Regions from separate parts of the Pseudomonas sp. HLS-6 TE3448 genome, predicted to be linked through region 2. Evidence: predicted binding sites of a transcription regulator. Region 2 holds the regulator's gene; each other region holds the start of a gene.

Evidence for each region. Region 2 encodes FliA, which starts transcription of late flagellar genes. Its sites were predicted from a motif close to CTAAAGTTTNNNNNNNNNNNGCCGNTAA; they were not measured.
Region 1: a site for FliA is predicted at 2,828-2,855, ahead of AB7M23_RS22280 (methyl-accepting chemotaxis protein). Genes of this name have one in related genera too.
Region 3: a site for FliA is predicted at 4,792-4,819, ahead of motA (flagellar motor stator protein MotA). Genes of this name have one in related genera too.

The regions. Positions count from the first base shown of each region.
Region 1 is NZ_JBRJIO010000001.1:4,842,164-4,852,362, reverse strand. Features, by position in the region: gene AB7M23_RS22290 (transcriptional regulator) at 1-249, shown strand, start outside; gene AB7M23_RS22285 (pseudouridine synthase) at 300-1,187, shown strand; gene AB7M23_RS22280 (methyl-accepting chemotaxis protein) at 1,232-2,797, opposite strand; gene AB7M23_RS22275 (CPBP family intramembrane glutamic endopeptidase) at 3,002-3,796, opposite strand; gene acnA (aconitate hydratase AcnA) at 3,897-6,581, opposite strand; gene rlmM (23S rRNA (cytidine(2498)-2'-O)-methyltransferase RlmM) at 6,837-7,901, shown strand; gene tusA (sulfurtransferase TusA) at 7,972-8,226, shown strand; gene AB7M23_RS22255 (MATE family efflux transporter) at 8,223-9,611, opposite strand; gene pdxB (4-phosphoerythronate dehydrogenase PdxB) at 9,753-10,199, shown strand, end outside.
Region 2 is NZ_JBRJIO010000001.1:2,895,803-2,906,001, forward strand. Features, by position in the region: gene flhA (flagellar biosynthesis protein FlhA) at 1-1,609, shown strand, start outside; gene flhF (flagellar biosynthesis protein FlhF) at 1,621-2,931, shown strand; gene fleN (flagellar synthesis regulator FleN) at 3,052-3,885, shown strand; gene fliA (RNA polymerase sigma factor FliA) at 3,882-4,622, shown strand; gene AB7M23_RS13480 (chemotaxis response regulator CheY) at 4,729-5,103, shown strand; gene AB7M23_RS13485 (protein phosphatase CheZ) at 5,124-5,912, shown strand; gene AB7M23_RS13490 (chemotaxis protein CheA) at 5,925-8,147, shown strand; gene AB7M23_RS13495 (protein-glutamate methylesterase/protein-glutamine glutaminase) at 8,193-9,308, shown strand; gene AB7M23_RS13500 (flagellar motor protein) at 9,308-10,048, shown strand; gene motD (flagellar motor protein MotD) at 10,052-10,199, shown strand, end outside.
Region 3 is NZ_JBRJIO010000001.1:1,864,703-1,874,901, forward strand. Features, by position in the region: gene AB7M23_RS08630 (histidine kinase) at 1-68, opposite strand, end outside; gene serB (phosphoserine phosphatase SerB) at 204-1,418, shown strand; gene asd (archaetidylserine decarboxylase) at 1,483-2,346, opposite strand; gene AB7M23_RS08645 (rhodanese-like domain-containing protein) at 2,356-3,171, opposite strand; gene AB7M23_RS08650 (HDOD domain-containing protein) at 3,218-4,753, opposite strand; gene motA (flagellar motor stator protein MotA) at 4,885-5,736, shown strand; gene motB (flagellar motor protein MotB) at 5,740-6,759, shown strand; gene rsgA (small ribosomal subunit biogenesis GTPase RsgA) at 6,836-7,867, opposite strand; gene orn (oligoribonuclease) at 7,961-8,503, shown strand; gene AB7M23_RS08675 (trimeric intracellular cation channel family protein) at 8,605-9,216, shown strand; gene queG (tRNA epoxyqueuosine(34) reductase QueG) at 9,217-10,199, opposite strand, start outside.

The DNA of each region.
Region 1 (10,199 bases), 1.9 Mb from region 2:
GCGGTGCTTGAACTGCGCCTTGACGGGCTTGTGCTTGAGGGCAAGACACCCTTCAACAAACTGCACTTCAACACCTGCTTCGCTGAAATAGAAGCCTTGTTTCAGCGTGCCGGCTATCACCGCCCATTGGATGTGGTCGGTTATCAGGGGTTGCTGTATGCGCTGTATGACCCTACGCGCTGGGACGCCGTCGATGTACTGCGCTGGCTCAAGGAGTTCACCGAAGCGGCAGCGGTTCAGGCTGGCTGAGCTGGGTGCCATGCGGGATAATGGTCGGCCATTATCCTCTGGGTGTTCCCATGGCCTTCGCTTCATTCGATCCGGCACAGCATCAAGCCAGCACCGTCTGTCTCCCTCCAGGTGCCTGGTTAACGGTACTGGACTGCCTGTGTGATCACTTCAAGGCCATCGGACGTGAACAATGGCTTGACCGTATTGCCCGGGGCCGTGTGCTGGATGCTCAGGGTGCACCGATCCCGGTCGACCTGCCCTATCGCCAGGGGCTGCGCATCCATTACTTTCGTGAAGTACCTAACGAAAAACCGATTCTCGTGCAGGAAACCCTGGTGCATGTGGATGAGCACCTGGTGGTGGCCGACAAACCGCATTTCTTGCCGGTAACGCCCACGGGCGAGTATGTCGAGCAGACCCTGCTGCGGCGGCTGATCCGTCGTCTGGATAACCCGAACCTGGTGCCGTTGCATCGCATCGATCGGCACACCGCAGGCCTGGTGCTGTTTTCTGCCAATCCACAGAGCCGTTCCGCTTATCAATCATTGTTTCCCAATCGGCAGATCGACAAGCGTTATCAGGCTATTGCCCCTGCCTTGCCCGCACTGGCGTTCCCCTTGGTGCATAAAAGCCGCCTGGTCAGCGGGGAGCCATTTTTCCGCATGCAGGAAGTAGACGGGGTCAGTAACAGCGAGACGCTGGCCGACGTGTTGGAAAAAAATGGCGAGTTCTGGCGGTATGGCCTGTCGCCAGTGACCGGCAAGACGCATCAGTTGCGCGTGCACATGACTGCGCTGGGGGCGAGCATCTGTAACGATCCTTTCTACCCCGAGGTGCGTCACGAGGACGACGATTACAGCAAGCCGCTGAAACTGCTGGCGCATAGCCTGCGTTTCAAGGACCCGTTAAGTGGTGAAGAGCGCTACTTCGAGAGCGAGCTGACGCTCGACTGGTAGGTGGGGTGTCGGCGCACAGCCTTGTGGCTGTGCGCCTGACCGGTTCAGCGGTTGAAGCGTTCGACCAGCGAGTACTGGCTGGTGGCGGTGCGAGTCAACTCTTCGCTAAGCAGGGCAGAGTGCTGGGCCTGCTCGGAGGTTTGATCGGCCAGTTGAGCAATGGTGCTGATATTGCGGCTGATCTCATCGGCCACGGCAGTCTGCTCTTCGGTGGCGGCAGCGATCTGGGTGGTCATGTCGGTGATGTTGGCCACCGCTTCGCTGATACCCAGCAGTGCCTGGTCGGCTTCCATGACCCGAGCCACGCCTTCTTCGGCCTGACGATGGCCCGCTTCCATGGTCTGTACGGCGTTGCTGGCAGTTTGCTGCAGCTTGGCGATCAGCCCGTGGATCTGGCCGGTCGATTCGCTGGTGCGTTGTGCCAGTTGACGAACTTCATCCGCGACGACCGCGAAGCCACGGCCCATTTCGCCGGCACGGGCAGCCTCGATTGCAGCGTTCAGTGCCAGCAGGTTGGTCTGGTCGGCGATGCCTTTGATCACATCCACCACGCCGCCGATTTCGTCACTGTCACGTGCCAGTTGCGTCACGGTCTGCCCGGTTTCGCCGACGGCCTGGGACAGGCGCTGGATGGCCTCGCGGGTTTCCCCGGCGATATCCCGGCCGCGTCCAGTCAGGCGATTGGCTTCCTGGGTGGCATCGGCGGTGCGTTGAACGTGGTTGGCCACTTCTTGAGTGGTGGCGGCCATCTGGTTGACGGCAGCGGCGACCTGTTCGGTTTCAACGCGTTGGCGCTCCAGCCCCGAGGAGCTGTTATGCGCCAGGGTGTCGGATTGACGCGCCTGTTCGTTCAGGTGTTCAGCGGTGTCCTGTAGGCGGGTCAGGCAGGTCTTGAGGCGTGCATCCTGGCTGAGCATGGCCATTTCCAGGCGGCCCTGAACACCACGGCTGTCGCTGTACATTTGGGCGATCAGCGGGTCAGAGGTGGTCTGCTCGGCCAGACGCAGCAGGCGCTTGAGGCCGCGTTGTTGCCAGGTCAGGCCCATCAGGCCCAGTGGCACTGACAAGCCAGCGGCCAGGGCAAAGCCCCACGAATGGCCGAGCCAGTTACCGATCAGGAAACCGATCTGGCTGACCAGAATGAACGGTAGCCAGTCCTGCAGCACCGGCAGCCACTTGTCACGCTTTGGAATAGCCGACTTGCCCTGGTTGATTCGCTCGTACAACCCTTGGGCGCGGCGTATTTGTTCAGCCGTCGGTTTTACCCGCACGGACTCGTAGCCGACGACCTGATTGTTTTCAAAAACAGGAGTCACGTAGGCGTTGACCCAGTAGTGATCACCGTTCTTGCAGCGGTTCTTGACGATACCCATCCATGGCAGACCCTGTTTCAGGGTGCCCCACATGTGAGCAAATACCGCCGGCGGCACGTCCGGATGGCGAACCAGGTTGTGTGGGGCGCGCAACAGCTCCTCTCGCGAGAAACCGCTGATTTCGACGAAGGCATCGTTGCAGTAGGTAATCAGACCTTTGGCATCGGTAGTCGAAATCAAACGTTGTTGATCTGGAAACGTCCGTTCGCGCTGGGTAATCGGCTGGTTATTACGCATTAGCTGTTCAATCCGGAAGGCTTTCGAGGGGTATCGGCAGCGAGTTGTTTTTATTGAGTCGATTTTTGCAGCCATTGATCGAGCGCAGGGTTTTCAATCATGACCTGAGTTATGCGAAAAAGCTGCAGCTTTCAGAGAATTGCAAGCATTCTTTCATGCTTTTGACATAAAAGTCAGCAACTGACCAGTCGTTCACACTTTGGCTCATTTATTCAGCATTGGGTAGGTGAACAAACTGAAATGCAGCAGGTTCAGGGTGAAGTGGCTGACAACTGCTGCCAGCAGCCCGCCATGGCGGTAAACCAGGCCGTAACCTGCGCCTGCAATGCTTGCCAGTACCACCCATTGCCAACCGCCACCGAGGTGGGCCAGGCCGAATACGCCTGCGGCCAACAGCAGCGCCAGGCGCTGGCCATGCTCACGGTGCCTGAGCAGGTGTTGCAGGCCACCCTGAATGTACCCGCGAAACAGCACTTCTTCGGTCAGGCTCACCAGCAGCAGGTTGTTGGCCAGCCATAGCCAGCCCTGTGTTGGCCATTTCGGTGCCCAGGCGACCATGCCGAGCAATTGTGCACTGCCCAGGCAGGCCATGGCGGTCATGGCGGTCATGGTTGCAATCATGGGGACGCTGGTGGAGGTGTTGCGTGTGCCGGCCAGCATCCACGGGCAAGCCAGCAGTATCCAGAACGCGATCAGCGGCTTATCCAGGTTCAGGTACATCGAGTAGGGTGCTGCGTCGGTACTCAAGCGTTGCGCGTCGATGACTTTGGCGCTGTTGAAGCCTGGAAGCCAATGCAGGGCCAGCCCCGCCGCGAGCAGCACGAACAGCCCATGGCCGCAGGCCTTCAACCCGTTGCTGCGAGGTCGTTGCACAAGCGCTGCCGCACACAGCAGCAGGATTAACCCGGGTAGGGCGGCACGTGTCAGTTGGCCCTGGCTCAGCGCGAAGGCGTAACCGAGGCAGAGCAGGGCAAGGGCAACCCCACGAGGTGATGGCATATCGATTACCTTACGGTGAAGTCCGCGATGTTGGACTTGAACCGCACGGTAAAAGACACGCCTTTTTACGGGGCAACGACGATGGCCGCAGGGCCATCCATCAGGTCCCCTTGCCGGCGATCAACTGCCGCAGCACGTAGTGCAGGATGCCGCCTGCCTTGAAGTACTCCACTTCGTTCAGGGTGTCGATGCGGCACAAGACCTCCAGGCTATCCTCGCGACCGTTGTCCCGGGTGATACGCAGGCGCAGCGCCATTCCCGGTGAAAGGAAGGCCCCGCTCAGGCCAAGGATATCGATACGCTCATCCCCCTTGAAGGCCAGGGTCTTGCGATTTTGTCCGGGCCTGAATTGCAGGGGCAGTACACCCATGCCCACCAGGTTGGAGCGGTGGATACGCTCGAAGCTTTCCGCCAGTACCGCTTTGACGCCCAGCAGATTGGTGCCCTTGGCAGCCCAGTCGCGGCTGGACCCGGTGCCATACTCTTGGCCAGCGATCACCACCAGTGGCGTGCCGTCGGTGCGGTAGCGCATGGCGGCATCGTAGATCGACAGTTTCTCGCCGCTGGGAATATGCACGGTGTTGCCGCCTTCTTCGCCACCGAGCATTTCGTTGCGGATACGGATATTGGCGAAGGTGCCGCGCATCATCACTTCATGGTTGCCGCGACGTGAGCCGTAGGAGTTGAAGTCCGGCGGGGCCACGCCCTTGTCGCGCAGGTAACGCCCGGCCGGGCTGTCAGCCTTGATGTTGCCGGCTGGCGAGATATGGTCGGTGGTCACCGAGTCACCCAGCAATGCCAGGATGCGTGCGCCGTGAATGTCTTGAATCTGTGGCAGCGGGCCAGTGATGTCATCGAAGAACGGTGGGTGCTGAATATAGGTCGAGTCGTTCTGCCACGCGTAGGTGGCAGCCTGCGGTACCTCGATGGCTTGCCATTGGGCATCTCCTGCAAAGACTTCGGCATACTCTTTATGGAACATCGCCGTATCTACGCAGGCCACGGCCATGGCAATTTCCTGTTGGCTGGGCCAGATGTCGCGCAGGTAGACGGGTTGGCCGTCCCGGCCAGTGCCCAGCGGTTCTTTGCTCAGGTCGATACGTACGCTGCCGGCCAGGGCGTAGGCCACCACCAGCGGCGGCGAAGCCAACCAGTTGGTTTTCACCATAGGGTGCACACGGCCTTCAAAGTTGCGGTTGCCGGAGAGTACCGACGCTACGGTCAGGTCATGCTCGGTGATCGCCTTTTCGACGGGCGCGTCCAGAGGGCCGGAGTTACCGATGCAGGTGGTACAGCCATAGCCCACCAGGTCGAAGCCAAGGTCGTTCAGGTAGGGGGTCAGGCCTGCTGCCTGGTAATAGTCGGTCACCACTTTTGAGCCGGGTGCCAGCGAGCTCTTCACCCAGGGTTTGCGTTGCAAGCCTTTCTCCACGGCTTTTTTGGCCACCAGCCCGGCAGCCATCATTACGCTGGGGTTGGAGGTGTTGGTGCAGGAGGTTATGGCGGCGATGACCACCGCCCCCTCTTGCAGAGCCGGATAATCGCTGCCAGTAGTCACCCCGCCATTACGCGCGCTCGCCTTGGGTTGCAGGCTCATGAAGTCATCGAAGGCTTGGCGGACCTGCGAAAGCGCCACGCGGTCCTGCGGGCGTTTCGGGCCTGCAAGGCTGGCTTCGACGCTGTTCAGGTCCAGTGCCAGGGTGTCGGTAAAGGCGGGCGCATGGCCGGGCGGGCGCCATAGGCCTTGCGCTTTGCAATAGGCCTCGACCCGTTTCACGGTTGCCTCGGGCCGACCCGACAGGCGCAGGTAATCCAGGGTGATGTCGTCGACCGGGAAGAAGCCGCAGGTGGCACCGTATTCCGGGGCCATGTTGGCGATCGTGGCGCGGTCTGCCAAAGGCAGGTCGGCCAGGCCGTCGCCATAGAACTCAACGAATTTGCCGACCACGCCTTTCTTGCGCAGCATCTGGGTGACGGTCAACACCAGGTCGGTGGCCGTGATGCCCTCGCGCAGTTTGCCGGTCAATTGGAAACCGATCACTTCGGGGATCAGCATGGAAATTGGCTGGCCGAGCATGGCTGCCTCTGCTTCGATGCCGCCCACTCCCCAACCCAGCACGCCCAGGCCGTTGATCATGGTGGTGTGCGAATCAGTGCCAACCAGTGTGTCGGGGAAGGCGTAGGTACGGCCGTCTTCCTCGCGGGTCCAGACGGTCTGCCCCAGGTACTCGAGGTTGACCTGATGGCAAATGCCGGTACCTGGCGGTACCACGCGGAAATTGTCGAACGCGTTTTGCCCCCAGCGCAGAAAGGCATAGCGCTCGCCATTGCGCTGCATTTCGATGTCGACGTTTTCACTGAAAGCCTGCTGGCTGGCGTAGCGGTCGACCATCACTGAGTGGTCGATCACCAGGTCCACCGGTGACAGCGGGTTGATGCGCTGAGGGTCTCCCCCGGCCTTGGCCATGGCAGCGCGCATGGCTGCCAGGTCGACCACTGCGGGTACCCCGGTGAAATCCTGCATCAGTACCCGCGCCGGGCGGTACTGGATTTCGCGGTCGGACCGGCGATTTTCAAGCCATTTGGCCAGGGCGTACAGGTCGCTGCTGGTGACTGTCTTGCCGTCCTCCCAGCGCAACAGGTTTTCCAGCAGCACCTTGAGCGACAGGGGCAGTGCGCTCAGGTCGCCCAGGCTGCGGGCTGCCTCGGGCAGGCTGTAATAGTGATAGAGGCGGTTGCCTACCGTCAGGGTCTTGAGGGTATTCAGGCTGTCGAGCGAGGGCATGGGTCAACTCCTTCTGGGCCGGTGATCGGCAATCGCCCTGCGGTCGCCGAACTCACCGTCAAGGTGTCGGTCCGCAACGCACGGACCTGGCTGAAGGGTCAGGTTAGACCTGATTGCCGGGCCCGGCTAAATACTGGACCGGCGGGACGTGTCACTGGTTCCTAAACTCCTTTATCATTCGCCGATTTGCCGCCGTTGCGCCGTGCGCTCGGCCAGGGTCTGCTGCGTGTGCTGCCGACCGTCCTGGAGTGATTGATGAATACCCTGTTTATGCATTGCCGACCCGGTTTCGAGGGCGAAGTCTGTTCCGAAATCGCCGAGCATGCCGCGCGGCTGAATGTGGCCGGTTATGCCAAGGCCAAACCGCAAAGCGCGTGCGCCGAGTTCATTTGCAACGACGCCGAAGGTGCCGAGCGGTTGATGCGTGAACTGCGCTTCTCGCAGTTGATTTTCCCTCGGCAATGGGCCCGTGGCAGTTTTGTCGAACTGCCTGAAACCGACCGGATCAGCGTGCTGCTGGAGACCCTGGCCGAGTACCCGGTGTGCGGCAGCCTCTGGCTGGAGGTCATGGACAGTAACGACGGCAAGGAACTGTCGACGTTCTGCCGCAAGTTCGAGGGGCCGCTGCGCAAGGCGTTGCTCAACGCTGGCCGGCTGGTGGACGACGCTGCCAAGCCGCGCTTGCTGCTGACCTTTGTCAGTGGCCGGCGGGTGTTTGTCGGGTTGGCAGCGGCGGACAATTCGGCCATGTGGCCGATGGGGATCCCGCGGCTGAAATTCCCGCGTGAAGCCCCAAGCCGCTCAACCCTGAAGCTGGAAGAAGCCTGGCACCACTTTATTCCACGCGATCAATGGCCGCAGCGCCTGTCTGAAGACATGACCGGGGTCGACCTGGGTGCCGCACCGGGTGGCTGGACCTATCAACTGGTCAAGCGCGGTATGCTGGTGACGGCTATCGACAATGGGCCAATGGCTGAAAGCTTGATGGATACCGGGCTGGTCCAGCACTTGATGGCCGATGGTTTTACCTACAAGCCCAAGCAGACCGTAGACTGGATGGTCTGTGACATCGTCGAGAAGCCGGCGCGTAGTGCAGCACTGCTGGAAACCTGGCTGGGCGAGGGCCTGTGCCGCGAAGCGGTGGTCAACCTGAAATTGCCGATGAAGCAGCGCTATGCCGAGGTTCGGCGTTTGCTGGAGCGCATCGAAGAAGGCTTCAAGGCGCGCAAGGTCAAGGTATCGATTGGCTGCAAGCAGCTGTATCACGACCGTGAAGAGGTCACCTGCCATCTGCGCCGACTGGATATGAAACCACGTTGAGGCTGTTGCACGTCGCACTGGCCCAGCCAGGCAGTGCAAGACAGTTGTTACCTAGTCTTCGGAGAAAAGCATGACTGACACCGATTCTACCCTGACCGCCGATGCGGTCCTTGATGCCAGCGGTCTGAACTGCCCTGAGCCTGTGATGATGCTGCATCAGTACGTGCGCGATCTTGGCGCGGGTGGCCTGCTCAAGGTCATCGCGACAGACCCTTCGACCCGTCGCGATATTCCCAAGTTCTGCGTGTTCCTCGGCCATGAACTGGTCGAGCAGCAGGAGCTGTCGGGTACTTACCTGTACTGGATCCGCAAGAAGCTCGATTAAGCCGCTGCCTGCCGGATGCGTTTGCGTGCACTGCGCACCAGGCGCACCGAGAGCATCAATGCGGCGCAGGTCAAGCCGACAATCAGGCCTTCCCAGAGGCCGCTTGGCCCGCTGGCCGTGCCCAGCCAGTCGGTCAGGCCGAGCAGGTAACCCACCGGCAGGCCAATGCCCCAGTACGCGAACAGGGTCAGGATCATGGTGACTCGCGTGTCCTGATAACCACGCAGTGCACCGGCGGCAGTGACCTGGACCGCGTCGGAGAACTGGAACAGCGCCGAGTAGACGATCAGCATCGAGGCAATCTGGATGACTGCGCTGTCGGCGGTGTAGATCGAGGCAATGGGTTCGCGCATCAGCAGCATCAGGCTTGCTGAAAAGCAGGCGTAGGCCAGCGCCGTGGCCATGCCGACGCCCGCAGCAAAACGCGCCTGGCGTGGCTCGCCGGCGCCGATGGCCTGGCCGACCCGCACGGTGACGGCCATGCCCAGCGAGTAGGGGATCATGAACACCAGGGAGCTGACGTTGAGGGCAATCTGGTGCCCGGCAACCACGGTTGAGCCGAGGCTGCCGATCAGCAGGGCAATCACCGCAAAGATGCTCGATTCTGCAAATACTGCGATGCCGATTGGCAGGCCGATACTGAGCAGGCGTTTGATCAGGGCCCACTGCGGCCAGTCGAAGCGGGTAAATACCTCGCTTGGGCGATAGACCGGCGCCCGGGCGATCCAGACCGCCATGCACAGGGCCATGAACCACATGACGATGCCGCTGGCCCAGCCGCAGCCGACACCGCCCATGGCCGGCAGGCCCAGGTGGCCATAGATGAAGATGTAGTTCAACGGGATATTCAGCATGAGCCCGGCAAGCCCCAGCACCATGCTCGGGCGTGTGAGCCCCTGGCCGTCGCTGCAGCAGCGCAACACAAAGTAGATGCCTACGGCCGGCAGGCCGAAAGCGATGCCTTTCAGATAACCCATGCAGGGCGCGATCAACTCCGGGTCGACCTTCATCACGTGCAGGATTGGCTCGGCACTGATCAGCAAAAGGCTGGCGGCAATTCCGACCGCCAGTGCCAGCCACAGTGCCTGGCGCACCAACGGGCCAATCTCGGCAGGCTGGCCGGCGCCGAAGCGCTGGGCAACCTTGGGCGTGGTCGCCAGCAGAATGCCGGTCATCAATAGAAACACCGGCACCCAGATGGAGTTGCCCAGCGCTACGGCGGCAAGGTCCCGCGGGCCGACCCGCCCGGCCATCACCGCATCGACGAAGCCCATGGCGGTCGTTGCCAGTTGCGCGATGATGATGGGGGTGGCCAGGCGCATCAGGGTGCTCAATTCGGCGCGAACACGAGCGGGGCGGGAGAGCGGGGTGGTGTCGGTGGTCATGAGTGTCACAAGGCAGGTGTCCCCATTGATGGTGTGGAAAATTGCTTAGTCTAACCGTTGACGGATCGGTCAGGAAATAACCTGTGACTGGATTGGCCGGGGCCGATGCGCCTAAACTGCGCTCCCCGACAGGAGATCGCCATGCTTATTGTTGCCGACGAAAATATTCCGCTGCTCGATGCTTTTTTTGCCGGCTTCGGTGAAATTCGCCGTTACCCGGGGCGAGCCATCGACAGCGCCTGTGTGCGGGACGCCGACGTCCTGCTGGTGCGTTCGGTGACTCAGGTTGATCGGGCCTTGCTTGAAGGCAGCAAGGTGCGTTTTGTCGGTACCTGCACCATTGGTACGGACCACCTCGACCTGGACTATTTCGAGCAGGCAGGCATTCGCTGGTCCAGTGCACCCGGCTGCAATGCCCGCGGCGTCGTGGACTATGTACTGGGAAGCCTGCTGACGCTGGGCGAACTGGATGGCGTTGATCTGGCCAAGCGTACCTATGGTGTGGTGGGGGCTGGTGAAGTCGGACGTCGGCTGGTCGAGGTGCTGCGCGGGCTGGGTTGGTCGGTGCTGGTCTGTGATCCGCCGCGG
Region 2 (10,199 bases):
CCTGATCGATCAGGCCCAGGCCAAGGCGCGCCGCTCCGAGGTGGCTCAGGAGGCTGAGTTCTATGGTTCCATGGACGGTGCCAGCAAGTTTGTGCGCGGTGACGCCATCGCCGGCCTGCTGATTCTGTTCATCAACCTGATCGGCGGTATGGCCGTCGGTATGTTCCAGCACAACATGACCTTCGCCGATGCGGGCAAGGTGTACGCCTTGTTGACCATTGGTGACGGTTTGGTGGCGCAGTTGCCATCGCTGCTGTTGTCCACCGCTGCGGCGATCATGGTGACGCGTGCCTCGGGTTCCGAGGACATGGGCAAGCAGATCAACCGACAGATGTTCGAGTCGCCGAAGGCCTTGGCGGTTTCGGCCGGGATCATGCTGGTCATGGGCCTGGTGCCGGGTATGCCGCACGTTGCCTTTATCGGCTTGGCGGCGCTGGCCGGTGGTGCCGCCTACATGGTGTGGCGCAAGCAGAATCAGGCCAAGCTCAAGGCGCAGGAAATGGCTCAGATGCAGCAAGACCTGCTGCCGTCTCCACAGCGAGCCATGGAAACCAAAGAGCTGGGCTGGGACGACGTCACGCCGATTGACATGATCGGCCTGGAAGTGGGCTATCGCCTGATTCCATTGGTCGACCGCAATCAGGGTGGGCAACTGTTGGCGCGGATCAAGGGCGTGCGCAAAAAGCTCTCCCAGGACCTCGGTTTCCTGATGCCGACGGTGCACATCCGCGACAACCTCGACCTTGCGCCAAGTGCCTACCGCCTGACGCTCATGGGGGTCATCCTGGCTGAGGCGGAAATCTATCCTGACCGGGAGCTCGCGATTAACCCGGGGCAGGTCTTTGGTACGCTCAATGGCATTGCCGCCAAGGACCCGGCCTTCGGCCTGGAGGCTGTGTGGATCGACGTTGGCCAGCGCAGCCAGGCCCAGTCGCTGGGTTACACCGTGGTCGATGCCAGCACCGTGGTTGCTACGCACTTGAACCAGATCCTGCACAAGCATTGCCATGAGCTGATCGGTCACGAAGAGGTTCAGCAGTTGCTGCAGGTATTGGCCAAGGGCTCGCCGAAACTGGCCGAGGAGTTGGTACCGGGCATCATGTCGCTGTCGGGGTTGCTCAAGGTGTTGCAGGCGCTGTTGTCCGAGCAGGTGCCCGTGCGTGACATCCGCAGCATTGCCGAAGCCATCGCGAACAACGCCGGGAAGAGTCAAGATACCGCCGCTTTGGTAGCCGCGGTGCGCGTCGGATTGTGTCGCGCCATCGTGCAAAGCATTGTCGGCACTGAGTCTGAGCTGCCAGTTATCACGCTTGAGCCAAGGTTGGAACAGATTTTGCTCAATAGTTTACAAAGGGCCGGGCAAGGTCAAGAAGAGGGCGTTCTTCTTGAGCCAAGCATGGCTGAAAAGCTTCAGCGTTCGTTAATCGAGGCTGCCCAGCGTCAAGAAATGCAAGGGCAACCAGCGATCTTGTTGGTCGCAGGGCCGATACGGGCAATGTTGTCGCGTTTTGGTCGCCTGGCAGTACCGAATTTGCATGTTTTGGCGTATCAGGAAATACCTGACAACAAGCAAGTCACCATCGTTGCCACAGTAGGCCCCAACGGCTGAGGTAGTGGGTTATGCAAGTTAAGCGTTTTTTCGCAGCCGATATGCGTCAGGCCATGAAGTTGGTTCGTGATGAGCTGGGGGCTGAGGCCGCCATCATCGGCAACCGACGGATTGCTGGCGGTGTCGAGCTGACGGCTGCGCTGGACTACAAGTTGTCTGCCTTGGCGCCACGTGTGCCCAACGTTGAGCTTGAAGATGAACTGCGCAAGACACAGTCGCGCATCGTAACTGCCCAAGCCGAATTGAGCAGCCGCGTCGAGGGTGATGAGACGGCGAATCGCCAGTTGTTCGCCGGCCTGCCACTGACTGCATCGGAGCCGCTGATCGAGCCGCATGTCGATGAGCCGGAGCGCCCTCGGGTCGCGCCAGCGCCTGCGGTAGATCAGCGCCTGTTTGACTCGATGCGTAACGAGCTGTCTGGTTTGCGTGAATTGCTGGAGGTGCAGCTGGGGTCGCTGGCGTGGACTCAACTGCAGGGCAGCAAGCCGCAGCAAGCGAGCCTCTGGCGCCGCCTGCAGCGTATTGGCTTGTCCGGACCGCTGTCGCGCGAGCTGCTTGACCTGACCGCCGAAATTGAAGAGCCACGCCATGCCTGGCGGATGTTGCTGGCCCACCTGGCGCGGATGATCAGCGTACCGGAAGTCGATCCGATCGAAGAGGGCGGCGTGATCGCCATGGTCGGCCCGGCGGGTATGGGCAAGACCACTACGCTGGCGAAGTTGGCAGCCCGCTACGTGCTCAAGTACGGCGCGCAGAACCTGGCCCTGGTGAGCATGGACAGTTTCCGCATCGGTGCCCAGGAACAACTGAAGACGCTCGGGCGTATCCTCAATGTTTCGGTCACCCATGTCGATCCGGGGCAGTCCTTGGGGCAGGCGTTGGAGCCCTTGCTGCGCAAGCGCGTGGTGCTGATCGATACCGCAGGTTTGCAGGCCAGTGATCCGGCCCTGCGCATGCAGTTGGAGACGCTGGCCGGTCGCGGTATCCAGGCGAAGAACTACCTGGTGCTGGCGACGACCAGCCAGAAACAGGTGCTGACGGCGGCCTACCACAGCTACAAGCGCTGCGGGCTGGCCGGTTGCATCCTGACTAAACTTGATGAAACCGCCAGCCTCGGTGAAGTGTTGAGCCTGGCGATCAGTCATGAATTGCCGGTGGCCTATCTGACCGATGGGCCGCGCATTCCGGATGACTTGCACGTGCCGCGCCGCCACCAGTTGGTCAGCCGCGCGGTCAGTGTGCAAATGCAGGACGAACCCAGCGAGGAGGCCATGGCCGATATGTTCGCTGATCTCTATCACGGCCCGAAGCGTGTTGGCTGAGGTGCCGGTGAAGACGTTGCAAAGTATCTACATCAATGGTCTGCCAGGCATTTTTCAGGTGTTTGAAAGTGCAGCCAGTCATGTGGCCTCGGTCTAAGCAAGACAAGGTAAAGAACAAACATGGGTAGCATGCATCCCGTACAGGTGATCGCCGTGACCGGCGGCAAAGGTGGCGTTGGCAAGACTAACGTGTCAGTGAACTTGTCACTGGCGTTGGCCGAGCTCGGCCGTCGCGTCATGCTGTTGGACGCCGACCTGGGCCTGGCTAACGTCGACGTGTTGCTGGGCCTCACGCCCAAGCGAACCCTGGCCGACGTTATCGAAGGGCACTGCGAGCTGCGCGACGTGCTGCTGCAGGGGCCGGGCGGTGTGCGCATCGTGCCTGCCGCTTCGGGTACGCAAAGCATGGTTCACCTGGCGCCCGCTCAGCATGCCGGCCTGATTCAGGCGTTCAGCGATATCGGCGACAACCTCGATGTGCTGGTGATCGACACTGCTGCGGGTATTGGTGACTCGGTGGTCAGCTTCGTTCGAGCAGCCCAGGAAGTGTTGCTGGTGGTCTGTGACGAGCCGACCTCGATTACCGACGCCTATGCGTTGATCAAGCTGCTTAACCGTGATTACGGCATGAACCGCTTCCGCGTGCTGGCGAACATGGCGCAAAGCCCTCAGGAAGGGCGCAATCTGTTCGCTAAGTTGACCAAGGTCACGGATCGCTTCCTCGATGTCGCCCTACAATACGTCGGTGCAGTGCCGTATGACGAGTGCGTGCGTAAAGCCGTGCAGAAGCAGCGAGCGGTCTATGAAGCCTTTCCGCGTTCCAAGTGCGCGCTGGCGTTCAAGGCCATCGCACAGAAGGTCGATAGCTGGCCGCTGCCAGCCAACCCGCGCGGCCATCTGGAGTTCTTCGTCGAGCGTCTGGTGCAGCCGACCAGTGTGGGGCCTGCTCTATGAGTGCCAGCGGTTTCCGGATGTACAGCAAGGCTTCGCGCGACGCGCAGTATGAGTTGGTCGAACGCTACGCGCCGCTGGTCAAGCGCATCGCTTACCACCTGTTGGCGCGTTTGCCCGCCAGTGTTCAGGTTGAAGACCTGATTCAGGCCGGCATGATCGGTTTGCTTGAGGTGGCGAACAAGTATGACTCAAGCAAAGGTGCCAGTTTTGAGACCTATGCCGGTATTCGCATCCGCGGTGCGATGCTGGATGAGGTGCGCAAGGGGGATTGGGCGCCGCGTTCGGTTCATCGCAATACCCGCATGGTCAGTGATGCAATTCGCGCTGTTGAAGCAAAAACAGGTCGTGACGCTAAAGATCATGAAGTTGCTGCCGAACTTCAATTGAGTCTCGATGATTATTACGGGATTTTGAATGACACCTTGGGCAGTCGCCTGTTCAGCTTCGACGACCTGTTGCAGGACGGCGAGCATGAAGGGCTGCACGAGGACGGCGCCAGCGCCCAGGTCGAGCCTTCGCGCGATCTGGAAGACGAGCGCTTTCAGGCAGCGTTGGCAGATGCGATTGCCAACTTGCCTGAGCGTGAGCGGCTGGTGCTGGCGTTGTATTACGACGAAGAGCTGAACCTCAAGGAAATCGGCGAGGTGCTTGGGGTCAGTGAGTCGCGGGTCAGCCAGTTGCACAGCCAGTGTGCTGCACGCTTGCGTGGGCGGCTGGGAGAATGGCGCGCGCGTTGATTGCTGGGTTTCATGCAGTCGTGAAAATGTTGTGCCGGATTTGATTGAGTGCGCGTTCAGCGCTGAGCGCGTTAAAGACTGCTTGGAGGTCTAATTGGACAAGAACATGAAAATCCTCATCGTTGACGATTTTTCGACGATGCGGCGGATCATCAAGAACCTGTTGCGTGACCTGGGCTTCACCAATACCCAGGAAGCGGACGACGGCGTCACTGCACTGCCAATGCTGCACAGCGGCAACTTCGATTTCCTGGTAACGGACTGGAACATGCCTGGCATGTCCGGCATCGACCTGCTGCGTACTGTGCGCGCTGACGAACGCCTGAAACACCTGCCGGTGCTGATGGTAACGGCAGAGGCCAAGCGTGATCAGATCATTGAGGCGGCTCAGGCTGGCGTTAATGGTTACGTGGTAAAACCATTCACGGCTCAGGTGTTGAAAGAAAAGATCGAGAAGATCTTCGAGCGCGTCAATAGCTGAGGTACGCCACGGGGGCGCTTATGGAGCATAAACAATCGTCGTTGGGCGACTTCGAGTCGACACTGAAGAAACATGCCAACGAGCTTGTCGAGAGCCTTGAACGAGGTAAATTCGGCGACGCGGTACAACTGATCCATCAGCTGAACCAGACCCGTGATCGTGGCCTGTATCAGGAAGTCGGCAAGCTCACCCGCGAGTTGCATAGTGCGATCGTCAGTTTTCATATTGACCCGCAGATGCCGCAGGCTGAGGAAGTGTCGCAGATCACCGATGCCACCGAGCGCTTGTCCTATGTGGTCAAGCTCACCGAGGGCGCGGCTAACCGGACCATGGACCTGGTCGAGCAAAGTACGCCGGTGCTTCAAGAATTGAGTGCCGAGGCAAGTACCTTGAGTGCCGACTGGCAGCGTTTCATGCGTCGAGAAGTGGCTGCGCCGGAGTTTCGCGAGCTGGCGCGTCGCGTTGACAGTTTTCTGACGCGCAGCGAGGCCGGCACCCGTGAAGTGGCAGGCCACCTCAATGACATTCTGTTGGCTCAGGACTACCAAGACCTGACCGGCCAGGTGATCAAGCGCGTCACGCAACTGGTTACCGAAGTAGAAAGCAATCTGCTCAAGCTCGTATTGATGGCCAGTCAGGTCGACCGCTTTGCCGGTATTGAACATGACCACCAGCAGCTACGTGCTGAAAAAGATCAAGAAAAACATCCGACTCGGGGTGAAGGTCCGCAGATTCATGCCGATAAGCGTGAAGACGTCGTGTCCGGTCAGGACGATGTCGACGATCTGTTGTCCAGCCTGGGTTTTTAGGGAGCACGTTTAATGAGCTTCGGCGCCGATGAAGAAATCCTCCAGGATTTCCTGGTAGAAGCCGGCGAAATTCTTGAGCAACTGTCCGAGCAATTGGTCGAGCTGGAAAGCCGGCCTGATGATGCGGATCTGCTCAATGCAATCTTTCGCGGCTTTCACACTGTAAAAGGGGGCGCCGGCTTCCTCCAGCTCAATGAGCTGGTGGAGTGCTGCCATATTGCCGAGAACGTGTTCGACATTCTGCGCAAGGGCGAGCGTCGCGTGGACTCCGAGCTGATGGACGTGGTCCTGGAAGCCCTGGACACGGTCAACAGCATGTTCGGCCAGGTCCGCGAGCGCAGCGATGTGACGCCGGCCACGCCAGAGCTGCTGGCTGCGCTGGCACGCCTGGCTGAGCCGGCTTCGGCCCAGCAGGCTGCTGCACCCGAGCCTGAGCCTGAACCGGTTGCCGAGGCGCCCGCTGAGCAAGCGTCTGGCGACATTACCGACACGGAGTTCGAGCAACTGCTCGACTCGCTCAACGCCGTCAAGGCCGAGGCCGAGGCGCCTGCCGCTCCGGCAGCTGCGGCGGGTGATGAAATCACCGATGCCGAATTTGAGTCATTGCTCGACCAACTGCACGGCAAAGGCCAGTTTGCTGCCGACAGCCTTCCCACACCTGCTGCGCCTGCGTCGGCAGCGGTTGTCGAGGCAGGTACTGAAGCCAGCAACGAAATTACCGACGACGAATTTGAAGCGCTGCTGGACCAGCTTCATGGCAAGGGTACCTTTGCTGTGGATGCACTGCCGGCCGCGGCTGTCGAGCCCGCTGCTACCGAAGCGTCGGGCGACCATATTTCCGAGCACGAGTTCGAAGCGTTGCTCGATCAGATCCACGGCAAAGGTAAATTTGCCGAGGGCGCAGCAGCAACGGCCTCGGTCGCAGAAGCAGCAGTAGCCAAGCCTGCGGCCAAGCCCGCGCCCGCTGTGGCTCCTGCACCTGCTCCCGTCGCCAAGCCTGCTGCAGCGGCAGCACCTGCGCGTCAGGCCGCTCCGGCGTCAGCCGACAAGCATGCCGCCAGCGAAGCCGAAACCACGGTGCGCGTCGATACCGCCCGCCTCGATGAGATCATGAACATGGTCGGCGAGCTGGTACTGGTGCGTAACCGTCTGGTTCGCCTGGGCTTGAACAGCGGCGATGAGGCCATGTCCAAGGCGGTGTCGAACCTTGACGTGGTCACCGCTGACCTGCAGACCGCGGTCATGAAGACCCGCATGCAGCCGATCAAGAAGGTTTTCGGGCGCTTCCCGCGCCTGGTTCGTGACCTGGCGCGCCAGTTGAAGAAAGAGATCAACCTGGAGCTGGTGGGCGAAGAGACCGACCTGGACAAAAACCTGGTCGAGGCCTTGGCCGACCCGCTGGTTCACTTGGTGCGCAACGCTGTCGACCACGGTGTCGAAACACCGGAAGAGCGTGAAGCCGCAGGCAAATCGCGTGGTGGCAAGGTCGTATTGTCGGCTGAGCAGGAAGGTGACCACATCCTCTTGTCGATCTCTGACGACGGCAAGGGCATGGACCCCAACGTGCTGCGCGCCAAGGCGGTGGAAAAGGGCCTGATGGACAAGGATGCAGCCGATCGCCTGAGCGAGTCGGACTGCTACAACCTGATCTTCGCCCCGGGCTTTTCCACCAAGACCGAGATCTCCGATGTGTCTGGCCGTGGTGTCGGCATGGACGTGGTGAAAACCAAGATCTCCCAGCTCAACGGCTCGATCAACATCTACTCGGCCAAGGGCCAGGGTTCGAAGATCGTGATCAAGGTGCCGTTGACCCTGGCGATCATGCCGACGCTGATGGTCATGCTGGGCAATCAGGCGTTCGCGTTCCCGTTGGTCAACGTCAACGAAATTTTCCACCTCGACCTGTCGCGTACCAACGTGGTTGACGGCCAGGAAGTGGTGATCGTACGCGACAAGGCGTTGCCACTGTTTTACCTCAAGCGCTGGTTGGTCAGCTCTGCCGCTCATGAAGAGCAGCACGAGGGCCATGTGGTGATCCTCTCGGTGGGCACTCAGCGGATCGGCTTCGTCGTCGATCAACTGGTCGGCCAGGAAGAGGTGGTCATCAAGCCGCTGGGCAAGATGCTGCAAGGCACCCCTGGGATGTCGGGCGCCACCATTACCGGTGACGGGCGCATTGCGCTGATCCTCGACGTTCCGAGCATGCTCAAGCGTTACGCTGCCCGGCGTATTTGATCCCGGTGGCGCGGTCTTTCGACCGCGCCCCGTAATGGAGTGTTTATGGCAGTCAAGGTCCTGGTGGTGGATGATTCCGGTTTCTTCCGCCGCCGTGTCTCGGAAATTCTTTCAGCGGACCCGACTATCCAGGTCGTGGGCACCGCGACCAACGGCAAGGAAGCGATCGACCAAGCACTGTCGCTCAAGCCTGATGTGATCACCATGGACTATGAAATGCCCATGATGGATGGCATCACTGCCGTTCGGCACATCATGCAGCGTTGCCCGACGCCGGTGTTGATGTTCTCCTCGCTGACCCATGAAGGTGCTCGCGTTACCCTTGATGCACTGGATGCCGGTGCGGTGGATTACCTGCCGAAGAACTTCGAGGACATCTCGCGCAACCCGGAAAAGGTCAAGCAACTGCTGTGCGAAAAGGTTCATACCATTTCCCGCAGTAACCGCCGCTTCAGCAGTTTCGCCACGCCAGCACCGGCTCCAGCGCCCAGCGCCCAGCACAGTGTCAGCAGCATGGCGTCGCCAAGCCTCTCGCGCCCTGCGCCTGTTAGTGCGCCAGTACGTGCTGCCGCACCCAGCTCGCCTGCCCCCAAGCGCAAGTCCTACAAGCTGCTGGCCATCGGCACGTCGACAGGCGGCCCGGTTGCCCTGCAACGCGTGCTGACCCAGCTGCCGGCAAACTTCCCGGCGCCGATCGTATTGATCCAGCATATGCCGGCGGCGTTCACCAAGGCGTTTGCCGAACGCCTGGACAAGCTCTGCAAGATCAGTGTCAAGGAAGCCGAGGACGGTGACGTGTTGCGTCCTGGCCTGGCGCTGCTGGCCCCGGGTGGCAAGCAGATGATGGTCGATGCGCGGGGTACGGTGAAAATCCTCCCGGGCGACGAGCGCCTGAACTACAAACCGTGCGTGGACATCACCTTTGGTTCTGCCGCGAAGTCCTACGGTGACAAGGTCTTGGCCGTGGTGTTGACCGGCATGGGCGCTGATGGCCGCGAAGGTGCTCGCCTGCTCAAGCAGGGCGGCAGCCAGGTCTGGGCTCAGGATGAAGCCAGCTGTGTGATCTATGGCATGCCCATGGCGATCGTCAAGGCCAATCTGGCGGACGCGGTGTACGGCCTGGATGACATCGGTCGGCATCTGGTCGAGGCGTGCGTCTAATGGATGTCTTGAGCCTCATCGGGATCATCCTGGCCTTTGTTGCCATCATCGGTGGCAACTACCTGGAAGGCGGCCACCTGTCTGCGTTGATCAACGGCCCTGCGGCGCTGATCGTGCTCGGCGGCACGTTGGCGGCTTCGTTGCTGCAGTCGCCGATGAGCGCTTTCAAGCGCGCGATGCAGATTGTCATCTGGATCCTGTTCCCGCCACGGGTCGACCTGGCCGGTGGTATTGATCGGGTCGTCAACTGGAGCCTGACGGCGCGCAAAGAGGGCCTGCTGGGCCTGGAAGGGGTGGCTGACGCCGAGCCCGATCCCTATGCGCGCAAGGGCTTGCAACTGCTGGTCGATGGTGCGGAGCCGGAAGCGATTCGCAGCATTCTCGAGGTGGATTTCTACACCCAGGAAAGCCGCGATATCCAGGCTGCAAAAGTGTTCGAGAGCATGGGCGGCTATGCGCCAACCATCGGCATCATCGGTGCGGTAATGGGTTTGATCCATGTGATGGGCAATCTGGCCGACCCATCCCAGCTGGGCAATGGCATTGCCGTTGCGTTCGTGGCGACGATCTATGGTGTTGCCAGTGCCAACCTGATCCTGCTGCCGGTCGCCAACAAGCTCAAGGCGCTGGCCCTGCGTCAGTCGCGTTACCGGGAAATGCTCCTGGAAGGCCTGTTGTCGATTGCAGAAGGTGAAAACCCGCGTTCGATCGAGTTGAAGCTTCAGGGCTTCATGGAGTAATACATGGCTCGCCGTCGCGCCCCCGAGGAACATGAGAACCACGAACGCTGGCTGGTGTCGTACGCCGACTTCATTACCTTGTTGTTCGCCTTCTTCGTGGTCATGTACTCGATCTCCTCGATCAACGAGGGCAAGTACAAAATAATTTCCC
Region 3 (10,199 bases), 1.0 Mb from region 2:
CGCTGGCGCAGGGCACGAAAGATCAGCAGGAAGAAGTTGTCGGTTTTTACAGGCGTAGGCCGGTTCACAGAGCGCGGCTCTTTATGTCGGTTAAGTTGCTGCGCAGTATAGCGAGCAGCTACAGGGCGGCAAAGTATCGGCGGTGCCCGATAGTCAGTGAAAGTCGGTAGAATGCGCTTTTTTTCAACGAGTCGGAGCCCGTCTTGCGCGAAATCGTCCTGATCAACATCACTGGTGAGGACCGTCCGGGTCTCACCGCCGCCATCACCGGTGTCCTGGCGAGGAGCGGTGTGAACATCCTCGATATCGGTCAGGCGGTGATTCATGACACCCTGTCCTTTGGCATTCTGGTCGAAATTCCAGAAAGCGAGCATGCCTCTTCGGTCCTCAAGGACATCCTGTTCGCTGGCTACGAGCTGGATCAGCAGGTGCGTTTTACGCCGGTTTCGGAAGCCGATTACCAGGCCTGGGTAGAGGGTCAGGGCAAGCCACGGCATATCGTTACGTTGCTGACCCGCAAGGTAACCGCTGAGCAAGTGCAGCGAGTGAGCGCGATTACCGCGCAATACGGGCTGAATATCGACCACATCGACCGTCTGTCCGGCCGCGTTGCGTTGGATACGCCGGTGGAAAAGAGCAAGGGTTGCATCGAGTTCTCAGTACGTGGCGAACCCGCCGACCCTCAAGCCCTGCGCGCCGAATTTCTCAGCGTGGCTCAGGAGCTGAACGTCGACATCGCTTTCCAGCAGGACTCGCTGTTCCGCCGTAACCGTCGTCTGGCGGTATTCGATATGGACTCCACCCTGATCGAAGCCGAAGTCATTGATGAGTTGGCCAAGGCTGCGGGCGTGGGTGAGCAGGTCTCGGAGATCACCGAGCGCGCGATGCGCGGCGAGCTGGATTTTCGGGCCAGCTTCAAGGAGCGCCTGGCGTTGCTCAAAGGGCTGGATGTCGCCGTGCTGGATGAGATCGGTGCGTCGCTGCGTCTGACCGAGGGTGCCGAGACCCTGTTTGCCGAGCTCAAGCGCCTGGGCTACAAGACCGCCATCCTGTCCGGCGGCTTCACCTACTTCGCCAAGCAGTTGCAGGCCCGTCTGGGTATTGACTATGTCTATGCCAACGAGCTGGAAGTCGTCGATGGCAAGGTCACCGGTGTGGCGGTAGAGCCGATTGTCGATGCACAGCGCAAGGCTGATCTGCTGACCGAGCTGGCACGCAAGGAAGGGTTGCAGATGGAGCAAACCATTGCCGTGGGCGATGGTGCCAATGACCTGCCAATGCTGGCCATTGCAGGGCTGGGTGTTGCGTTCCGGGCCAAACCGTTGGTCAAGCAGTCGGCCAAACAGGCGATTTCGACATTGGGCCTGGATGGTGTGTTGTACCTGCTGGGCATGCGTGACCGCCACGGTCGTGGCTGATCACGCTGCTTGCTAGCCCCGTATGACATGCGCCCCGGCCTGGGGCGCATGTCTGTCAGGAGCGTCAGGCTTGTGCAGGCAGTGCCAGGCCTTGGCCCATTCGTACAGCAGAACCTGCTGTCAGCTCTTCAGCCCATTTCACTTGATCCTGACCGAACAGCACGATAGCGGTCGAACCCAGTTTGAAACGTCCCAGCTCCGCACCCTTTTCTAGGTGGATCGGCGCACGGGCGGCGTCGTCGTAGCGGAAGGTTTTCAGCTCGCGCTTTGGCGGAGTCACCAGGCCTGCCCAAACGGTTTCGATCGATGCCACGATCATTGCACCCACCAGCACCACGGCCATCGGGCCACGTTCGGTGTCGAACAGGCAGACCACGCGTTCGTTACGGGCAAACAGCTCCGGTACGTTTTCGGCGGTAGTCTGGTTGACCGAGAACAGGCGACCCGGAACGTAGACCATTTCGCGCAGTGTGCCGGCCAGTGGCATGTGCACGCGATGGTAGTCTTTCGGCGACAGGTAGATGGTGGCGAACTGGCCGCCCATGAACGGCGCAGCAAGTGCTGGATCGCCGCCCAGTAGTTCCAGGGCGCTGAAGCTGTGGCCCTTGGCCTGGAAAATGCGTCCGTGCTCGATAGGGCCGAGCTGGCTCACTGCACCGTCGGCTGGGCAGAGAATCGCTCCCGGGGTTGTGTCCAGCGAGCGTGCATCCGGTTTCAGCGCACGGGTGAAGAAGGCGTTGAAGTGCTCGTAGGCGGTCACGTCTTCGACCAGCGCTTCACTCATGTTGACCTGGTAGCGTTTGGCGAACCATTGGGTGAACGCATTCTTGAACCAGCGCACGCGGCACTCGGCAATACAGCCTGCCAGGCGCGAAAGCAGGTGATGCGGCAGCAGGTACTGACTGATGATGAACAAGCGGGATTTCATTGGGTTTCCTTAAACTTCTACAGGCGTGTCCGGATGGTTGCCCCATTCGCCCCACGAGCCGGCATATGCCTTGACCCGCGGGTAGCCGAGGGCCTTGGCCACCAGGTAGGTAAAGCCGGAGCGGTGGTGTGTCTGGCAGTGGGTAACCACTTCCTTGTCTTTGCTGATGCCCAGTTGCTCGAGGATCTGTGGCATGTCTTTGCGGATACGCAGGGCGTTGTCGGTGTCCATGCCCTTGGTCCACTCGAAATTGACCGCACCGGGGATATGTCCGCCCTTGGCGGCGAGGACTTTTTCACCGCTGTATTCCAGCTGGCTGCGCGCATCCCAGATCGCCAGGTCGGCAGCGCCGAGGCGGCTTTGCAGGTATTCGCGGGTGGCCGTCGGTGCGTCGTTCAGGCTCAGGCTGACCGGGCCGCCTGCGGTGGCCGGTACATCGGTGGACAGGGCCAGGCCTGCGCCATGCCAGGCATGCAGGCCACCATCCAGGTAGTGGTAGCGTGTGTGGCCGATTACGTCCAGCAGCCAGATGAAGCGCCCGGCCCAACCGCCACCTTCGTCGTCATACACGACATAGACGGCATTGGGGTTATGCCCGAGCTCGCCGAACAGTTTTTCCAGGTCAGCTTTGGCCGGCAGCAAGCCTGGCGCTGGAGGCTGACCCAATTGCGTGCGCTTGGGATCAACGAAGCGCGCCCCCGGGATATGTCCACTGCCGTAGCGGTTGACGCTGGTCAGATCGACCAGAATCAGCTCCGGGGCCTCAAGGCGAGCCTGCAGGTCAGCGGGCTCGATCACCAGGGGCAAGCCAGAAAAGTCAGTCATCCAGGGTCTCCACGTCGAAAGAGAGGGGGCGATTGTAGCGCATGGGTCAGGCACTGCGATTGCTGAAGTTGTTCAGGGCGCGTTCGATGCATTGCGCGGTCTTGCCGAAGGCTTGCACGCTGATTTCCGAGAAGGGCGCGCCGCCTTGGTCGGCCACCAGCAGCATGACGACCCGGCCATGGCTCGACAGCGAGCGCAACAGCAGGTGACTGCCCTTGAACAGGCTGCGCAGGCTGGCCGGCAACAGTGCAGAAAACTGTGCGTTGTTTTCCGGGGTCAGGCGCAGTTGGGCTGACTGAGCCAGCAGGCGTTGCAGCACTTTGCTCTGATCGATCTGCAGGTTCAGGCTGGCAGCCTCTTTGGCCAGGCCGGCAATTTGATGAACGCGCAGGTGGGTCAGGTTCTTGTCGGTCATCAGTAGCATCACCCGCTGCATGCCGCAGGCGAGCAGCGCGTCCCGGGCGTGAGTCGTCAGGTGCATGGCGTTGGTGAAGGGGCTGGGCTCGGCCAGCAGTTCGGCGCAGTACTTGCGCCAGGCACCCAGTGCCTCGGTTGACGGCGGCGCCGCTGGTAACAGGCCGCGCGGGATCCGGCGTGCCTCCCACGGCCAGATCAATGCTTCTGCCGGGTGGAACAGGTCGGCGTCTGCATGGCTGCGGGCACTGCTGGCGGCGTGTTGGTGAATCTGCTGCTGTACCGCGTCGAGAGGTTCTTGCAAGTACAGGCTGATCAGGTACTCCCAGCGAACGTTGTGCGGGCTGGTCCAGGCCACCTGGGCCGACAACGCCAAACCATTGGCCAGCAGCACCGTGTTGGCGGGCTGGTTGAACCAGCGTCGCAAGCCGGGATCATCGTCCAGTTGCTGTTGTTGATGCAGCGGGTCGTCATCACGCGCAATGTGGGTGACCTTGGCCAGCAGCTCGCGCTCCTCTTGCAGCAAGTGATAGCCCTGAGTGACCCAGTTTGGCAGGCGCCAATGATTGGCCAGGGCCTGGAAGATGGCGAGCAGGCGCACACCGAACAACTCGTGCTCAACGGCTGTTGATGACTCGCTCTTGTGGACAACCCGCACTTCCCATTCTTCAAGCAACTTGGGGTAAGTGATTGCCAGAGGCCAGAGCGGTGACAGGAACAGCAGGCTGCCCCAGTGGATTTCCTGCCACAGTCGTGCCAGTCGATTGGCGAACAGGCCATTGGCTTGCGTGCAGGCATGCTGGCTGACCATCTGCAACTGCCGCAGGGGTTGCGGGATCTGCGCCTGATCCAGGGTGGGCAAGCGCTCAAGCAGTTCTTCGGTACGCTTGAGGCCCAACCTGTTCAGGGCGATTTCCAGGCTCTCGGCCGGTTCACTCATGCTCGAATGAGTGTGTTGATTGGCCTCGCGGATCACGCTCAGCACCAGCGCTGGGCTGCCCTGCATCAGCTCGGCAATGTCACGTAGCGAGCTTCGGTTGTCGCTGATCGCCGCACGAACCCGTGCATGGCTGTCGCGGGGTACCGGAAGGCGAGCGCTGTCTAGAAGCCTGACCCAGGCATCGAGTGTTTTGGGGATTTTATTTGGCACGATAGTTTCATTAGGCATGCTGTAGGGCGCCTGAACTGGCTTTTCGCCTTGACTGGCTATAGTCTGGCGCAGAAGTGCCGATAAGTAGAAGAAGAGTTTTCGAGCTTCCGCCCCCCCGACCCTGACCACGACAGTAAGTGCTTTAAACTATGGCTAAAATTATCGGCATCATCGTCGTATTCGCGAGTGTGCTTGGCGGATATGTGCTTTCTCACGGCAAAATCGCTGCGTTGATTCAGCCTTTCGAAGTGCTGATCATCGGGGGTGCTGCATTCGGTGCGTTTTTGCAGGCCAACCCTGGCCATATGACCATGCACGTGGTCAAAAAATCGTTGCAGATGTTCAGCACGCGTTTCACGCACACCTTTTATATCGAGGTGTTGGGCCTGGTCTACGAGATCCTCAACAAGAGCCGTCGTGAAGGCATGATGGCGATTGAAGCCGATATCGAAGACGCAGCGGCCAGCCCGATTTTTGCCAAGTACCCGGCTGTGCTCAAGGATGAACGCATGACCGCGTACATCTGCGACTACCTGCGCATCATGTCTACCGGCAATATGGCTCCCCACGAGCTGGAAGGCCTGTTCGACATGGAATTGCTGAGCCTTAAGGAAGAGCTTGAGCACCCGTCGCACGCGGTGACAGGTATTGCCGACGGTATGCCGGGTTTCGGTATCGTGGCTGCCGTACTGGGTATCGTGGTGACCATGGCCTCGCTGGGTGATGGCGATCAGAAATCCATCGGTCTGCACGTGGGTGCGGCGCTGGTCGGTACCTTCTTCGGTATTCTCGCGGCCTATGGTTTCTTCGGTCCACTGGCCAATACGCTGCGTCATGACGCCCGTGAAGAACTCAATGTCTACGAGGCCATCAAGGCTTCGCTGGTCGCCTCGGCGTCGGGCATGCCGCCATCGCTGGCTGTAGAGTTCGGTCGCAAGGTGCTGTTCCCGTCGCATCGTCCGAGCTTCGCTGAGCTGGAACAAGCGGTTCGCGGTCGCTAAGCCATGGAGAACAATCAGCCCATTATCGTCAAGCGCGTCAAACGCTTTGACGCTGGCCATCACGGTGGCGCCTGGAAGATTGCGTTCGCCGACTTCGCGACGGCGATGATGGCGTTCTTTCTGGTGCTCTGGCTGATGTCGACGGCCACGCCGGAACAGAAGCTTGCCATCGCTGGCTACTTCAAGGACCCGATAGGGTTCTCTGAAAGTGGTACGCCGTACATTATCGACTTGGGCGGTTCGCCTCAGTTGGCCCCCGAAAAGACCATCAACCCTGAGGTGAAGTCCGAGCCGACGCCTGACACCAGCATCCAGCTGGATAAGGACAAGGTCGAAACCATGGCCGAACAGGTTGAGCGTGAGCGTCTGGAGCTGTTGCTGCAGGAACTGCAAAACAAGGTCGAAGAAAACCCGCAGCTACAGAAGTTCAAGGATCAGATCCTCTTCGAGATTACGCAGGACGGCCTGCGTATCCAGATCATGGACGCGGAAAACCGGCCGATGTTCGATTTGGGCAGTGCGCGCTTGCAGCCCTATTTCGAAGATATCCTGCTGGCCATGGCCGATACCATCAAGGCTGTGCCGAACAAGATCAGCATCAGTGGTCACACGGATGCCAAGCCGTTCGCCGGTATGGGTGATTTCGGTAACTGGGAGCTCTCTGCCAACCGCGCCAACGCCGCTCGGCGTGCGCTGGTGGCGGGTGGTTACCCGGACACCCAGGTCGCTCGGGTAGTGGGCTATGCGTCGTCGTCGCTGTTTGATCGCGCTAACCCGTTCAATCCGGTTAACCGTCGTATCGACATCATCGTGCTGACCAAGAAGGCCCAGCGTGCGATGGAGGGTGAGCAGGCGCCTGCCGCGCCGGATGGCACTCAGCCAGGTGGCGCACCGGCTTCGCCGGGCGGTTCCAGCGGTGTAACTGCGCCAGAGCCCGAGCCCATGCAGCCACGCGAACTGCGCCAGAAGCTGAATATCTTCGAGGATGGTGTGCTGAGGATGGACGAGCCTGGCAAGCGTTAAGTGCAAGGCACTCAAAACGCCCGCGCAGAGCGATCTGCGCGGGCGTTTTGCTGTGTGCTGACGGGCTCGTTATTGCTCAGTAGCTGTCTTGCGGCAAGCTGGCAATGATCGAGCGGTAGCTGTTCATGCGCTGCTGCTGGATGCGCCCGTCTTCCAGTGCCTTGAGCAGGGCGCAGCCGGGTTCGCGATCATGCTTGCAGTCGCGGAAGCGGCAGGTACCGAGCAGGTCATTGAACTCTATAAAGCCCGACTCGACATCAGCGCGGCTGACATGGCCCAGGCCGAACTCACGGATACCCGGTGAGTCGATCAGTTCGCCACCCCCGGGGAAGTGGAAGAGGCGGGCGGTCGTCGTGGTATGAGTGCCTTGGCCTGACCATTCGGACAGTGCGCCGACACGGGTTTGCACCTCGGGTAGCAGGCTGTTGACCAGCGATGACTTGCCCACCCCCGACTGGCCGACGAACACACTGATATGGCCGTCGAGTTGGTGCTGCAACTGTTGCATGCCGTCGCCATGGTGGGCCGAAACCTCCAGCAGCGGGTAGCCCAGTTGCCGGTACACCGCCAGCAGTGCATTGAGTGCCGGTGCGTTCTGTTCGTCGATCAGGTCGGCCTTGTTCAGCAGGAGCAAGGGGCGAATGCCGGCGTGTTCGGCGGCTACCAGGTAGCGGTCGATCAGGTTGGCATGCGGTTCGGGCATCGGTGCGAAGACGATCACGATCAGGTCGACGTTGGCCGCCACAGGTTTCAGCTGGCCGCGCGAGTCTGGGCGGCACAGTTCGGTGCTGCGCGGCATCTGCGCCACGATAACGCCAATGCCCTGGTTGCCTGCGCGCCAGACGACGCGGTCGCCGGTTACCAGTGCAGGCAGATTCGCGCGCAGGTGGCAACGAAAGACCTGGCCGACCTGTTCGCCGTCCTGGGCCTCGACTTCAACTTGTACGCCAAAGTGGGCGATTACCAGGCCCAGTTGCTCGGGCCCCAAGTCGCCACCTTCGAGTACCTCCATGGCCTGTTGTTCGCGTTTGGCGGCGCGTGCAGCGCGTTCGCCCTGGATTTTTTCGATACGCCAGTTCTGGCGACGATTGAGCTGGCGTTTGGCCATGAAGGTTCCGTGCGGGAGGCAATATTAAATCGGTCTGGAGTTTAGCATGCTCCACTAGGCTAAACTGCGTAGCTACGTTGAGGAGCACACTGTATGCAGAACCCCCAGAACCTGATCTGGATCGATCTGGAAATGACCGGTCTGGACCCTGATCATGATGTCATCATCGAGATGGCCACGATTGTCACCGACAGTGACCTGAATACCCTGGCTGAAGGGCCGGTCATCGCGATCCATCACAGCGATGAGGTGCTGGCGCGCATGGATGAGTGGAACACTCGCACCCACGGCGCTTCGGGCCTGACCCAGCGCGTACGGGAGAGCAAGGTCGACATGGCCGCCGCCGAAGCACAGACCTTGGCCTTCCTCGAGCAGTGGGTGCCGAAGGGCAAGTCGCCGATCTGTGGCAACAGCATCTGTCAGGACCGCCGCTTCCTCTACCGCCACATGCGTGAGCTGGAAAACTATTTCCACTACCGTAATCTGGACGTCTCAACGCTCAAGGAGCTGGCTGCACGCTGGGCGCCTGAGGTCCGCGACAGTTTCAAGAAAGGTGGAACCCATCTGGCACTGGACGACATCCGCGAATCCATTGCCGAGCTGCGTCACTACCGCGAGCACTTCATCAAGTTCTGATGCGGTGCGCACCCGGGGTGTGCGGATTATCCTCCGTGCGCCCCCTTTTGGTGCCGCGGGCAACTGGGTAGACTGCGCGCCCCTTTGCTCGGATCTGCACCATGTTGTTGATGCTCTACTTGATTGCAATCACCGCTGAAGCCATGACGGGTGCGTTGTCGGCCGGTCGTCGCGGCATGGATTGGTTCGGCGTGGTGCTGATCGCCTGCATTACCGCACTGGGCGGCGGCTCGGTGCGGGATGTACTGCTGGGGCATTACCCGCTGACTTGGGTCAAGCACCCCGAGTACCTGGTGCTGACCAGTGTTGCGGCGCTGGTCACTATCTTCATTGCCCCCTTGATGCGCCACCTGCGTTCGCTGTTCCTGGTGCTTGATGCGCTGGGGTTGGTGGCCTTCACCCTGATTGGCTGCATGACCGCGCTGGAAATGGGTCAGAGCTTTTTGGTTGCATCGATCAGTGGGGTCATTACCGGGGTCTTCGGCGGCATCCTGCGCGACATCTTCTGCAACGACATCCCACTGATATTCCGTCGTGAGCTCTATGCCAGCGTCTCTTTCGCCGCGGCCTGGTGCTACCTGGCCTGTGTTGCGCTGGAGTTGCCAGGCGAGCAGGCCATTTTGCTCACCTTGTTCGGCGGCTTCCTGTTGCGCCTATTGGCCATTCGTTTTCATTGGGAAATGCCCAAGTTCCATTACAACGACGAGCAATGATCAAACCGACAGGGGTGACAACCGCTCGGCATGTTGCCTTAGTGCCCACTCGACGTGCTCGCGTACCAGATCGGAAGGGTAGTCGCGACGCGCCTTGAGGGCTTCCAGCACGGGAATGCTCGAGGGTGCGTTGCCCAGGCCCACGGCAAGGTTGCGCAGCCAGCGCTCATAGCCGGCCCGGCGCAACGGCGAGCCCTCGGTGCTGGCCAGGAATTTTTCTTCATCCCAGAGAAACAGTTCGGCCAACTCGGCGTTGTCCAGGTTGTGTCGAGGCTTGAAGTCGCGCTCTTCGGTTGGGCGAGCAAAGCGGTTCCAGGGGCAGACAATCTGGCAGTCGTCGCAACCGAATACCCGGTTGCCAATGAGGGCGCGCAGGTCTTCGGGGATGGCGTTTTTCAGCTCGATGGTCAGGTAGGAAATGCAGCGTCGGGCATCCAGTACATAGGGGCCGACGAAGGCTTTGGTCGGGCAGATATCCAGGCAGGCACTGCAGCGACCACAATGCTCGCTGGCCTGTGCCGGGTCGACGGGCAGTGGAATGTCGACGAACAGTTCGGCAAGGAAGAAGTAGCTGCCGGCCTTGCGGTTCAGCAGCAGGGTGTTTTTGCCGATCCAGCCGAGTCCGGCCTGCTCGGCGATGGCTTTTTCCAGCACAGGGGCACTGTCGACAAAGGCGCGAAAGCCAAAGGGGCCAATAGCCTGCTGGACACGCTCGGCCAGTTGCTGAACGCGCTTGCGGACCAGCTTGTGATAGTCGCGGCCCAGGGCGTAGCGGGAAATGTACGCTTTTTCGGGTTGTGCCAGGCGTTGTGCCATCTGGGTGTCGCCCGGCAGGTAGTCCATGCGCAGCGAAACCACCCTAAGCGTACCGGGTACCAGTTCCTCAGGGTGCGAGCGCTTGCTGCCGTGGGCGCCCATGTAGTCCATCTCGCCGTGGTAACCGGCTTCAAGCCAGCGCTCCAGGTGTTTTTCATGCTCGCCAA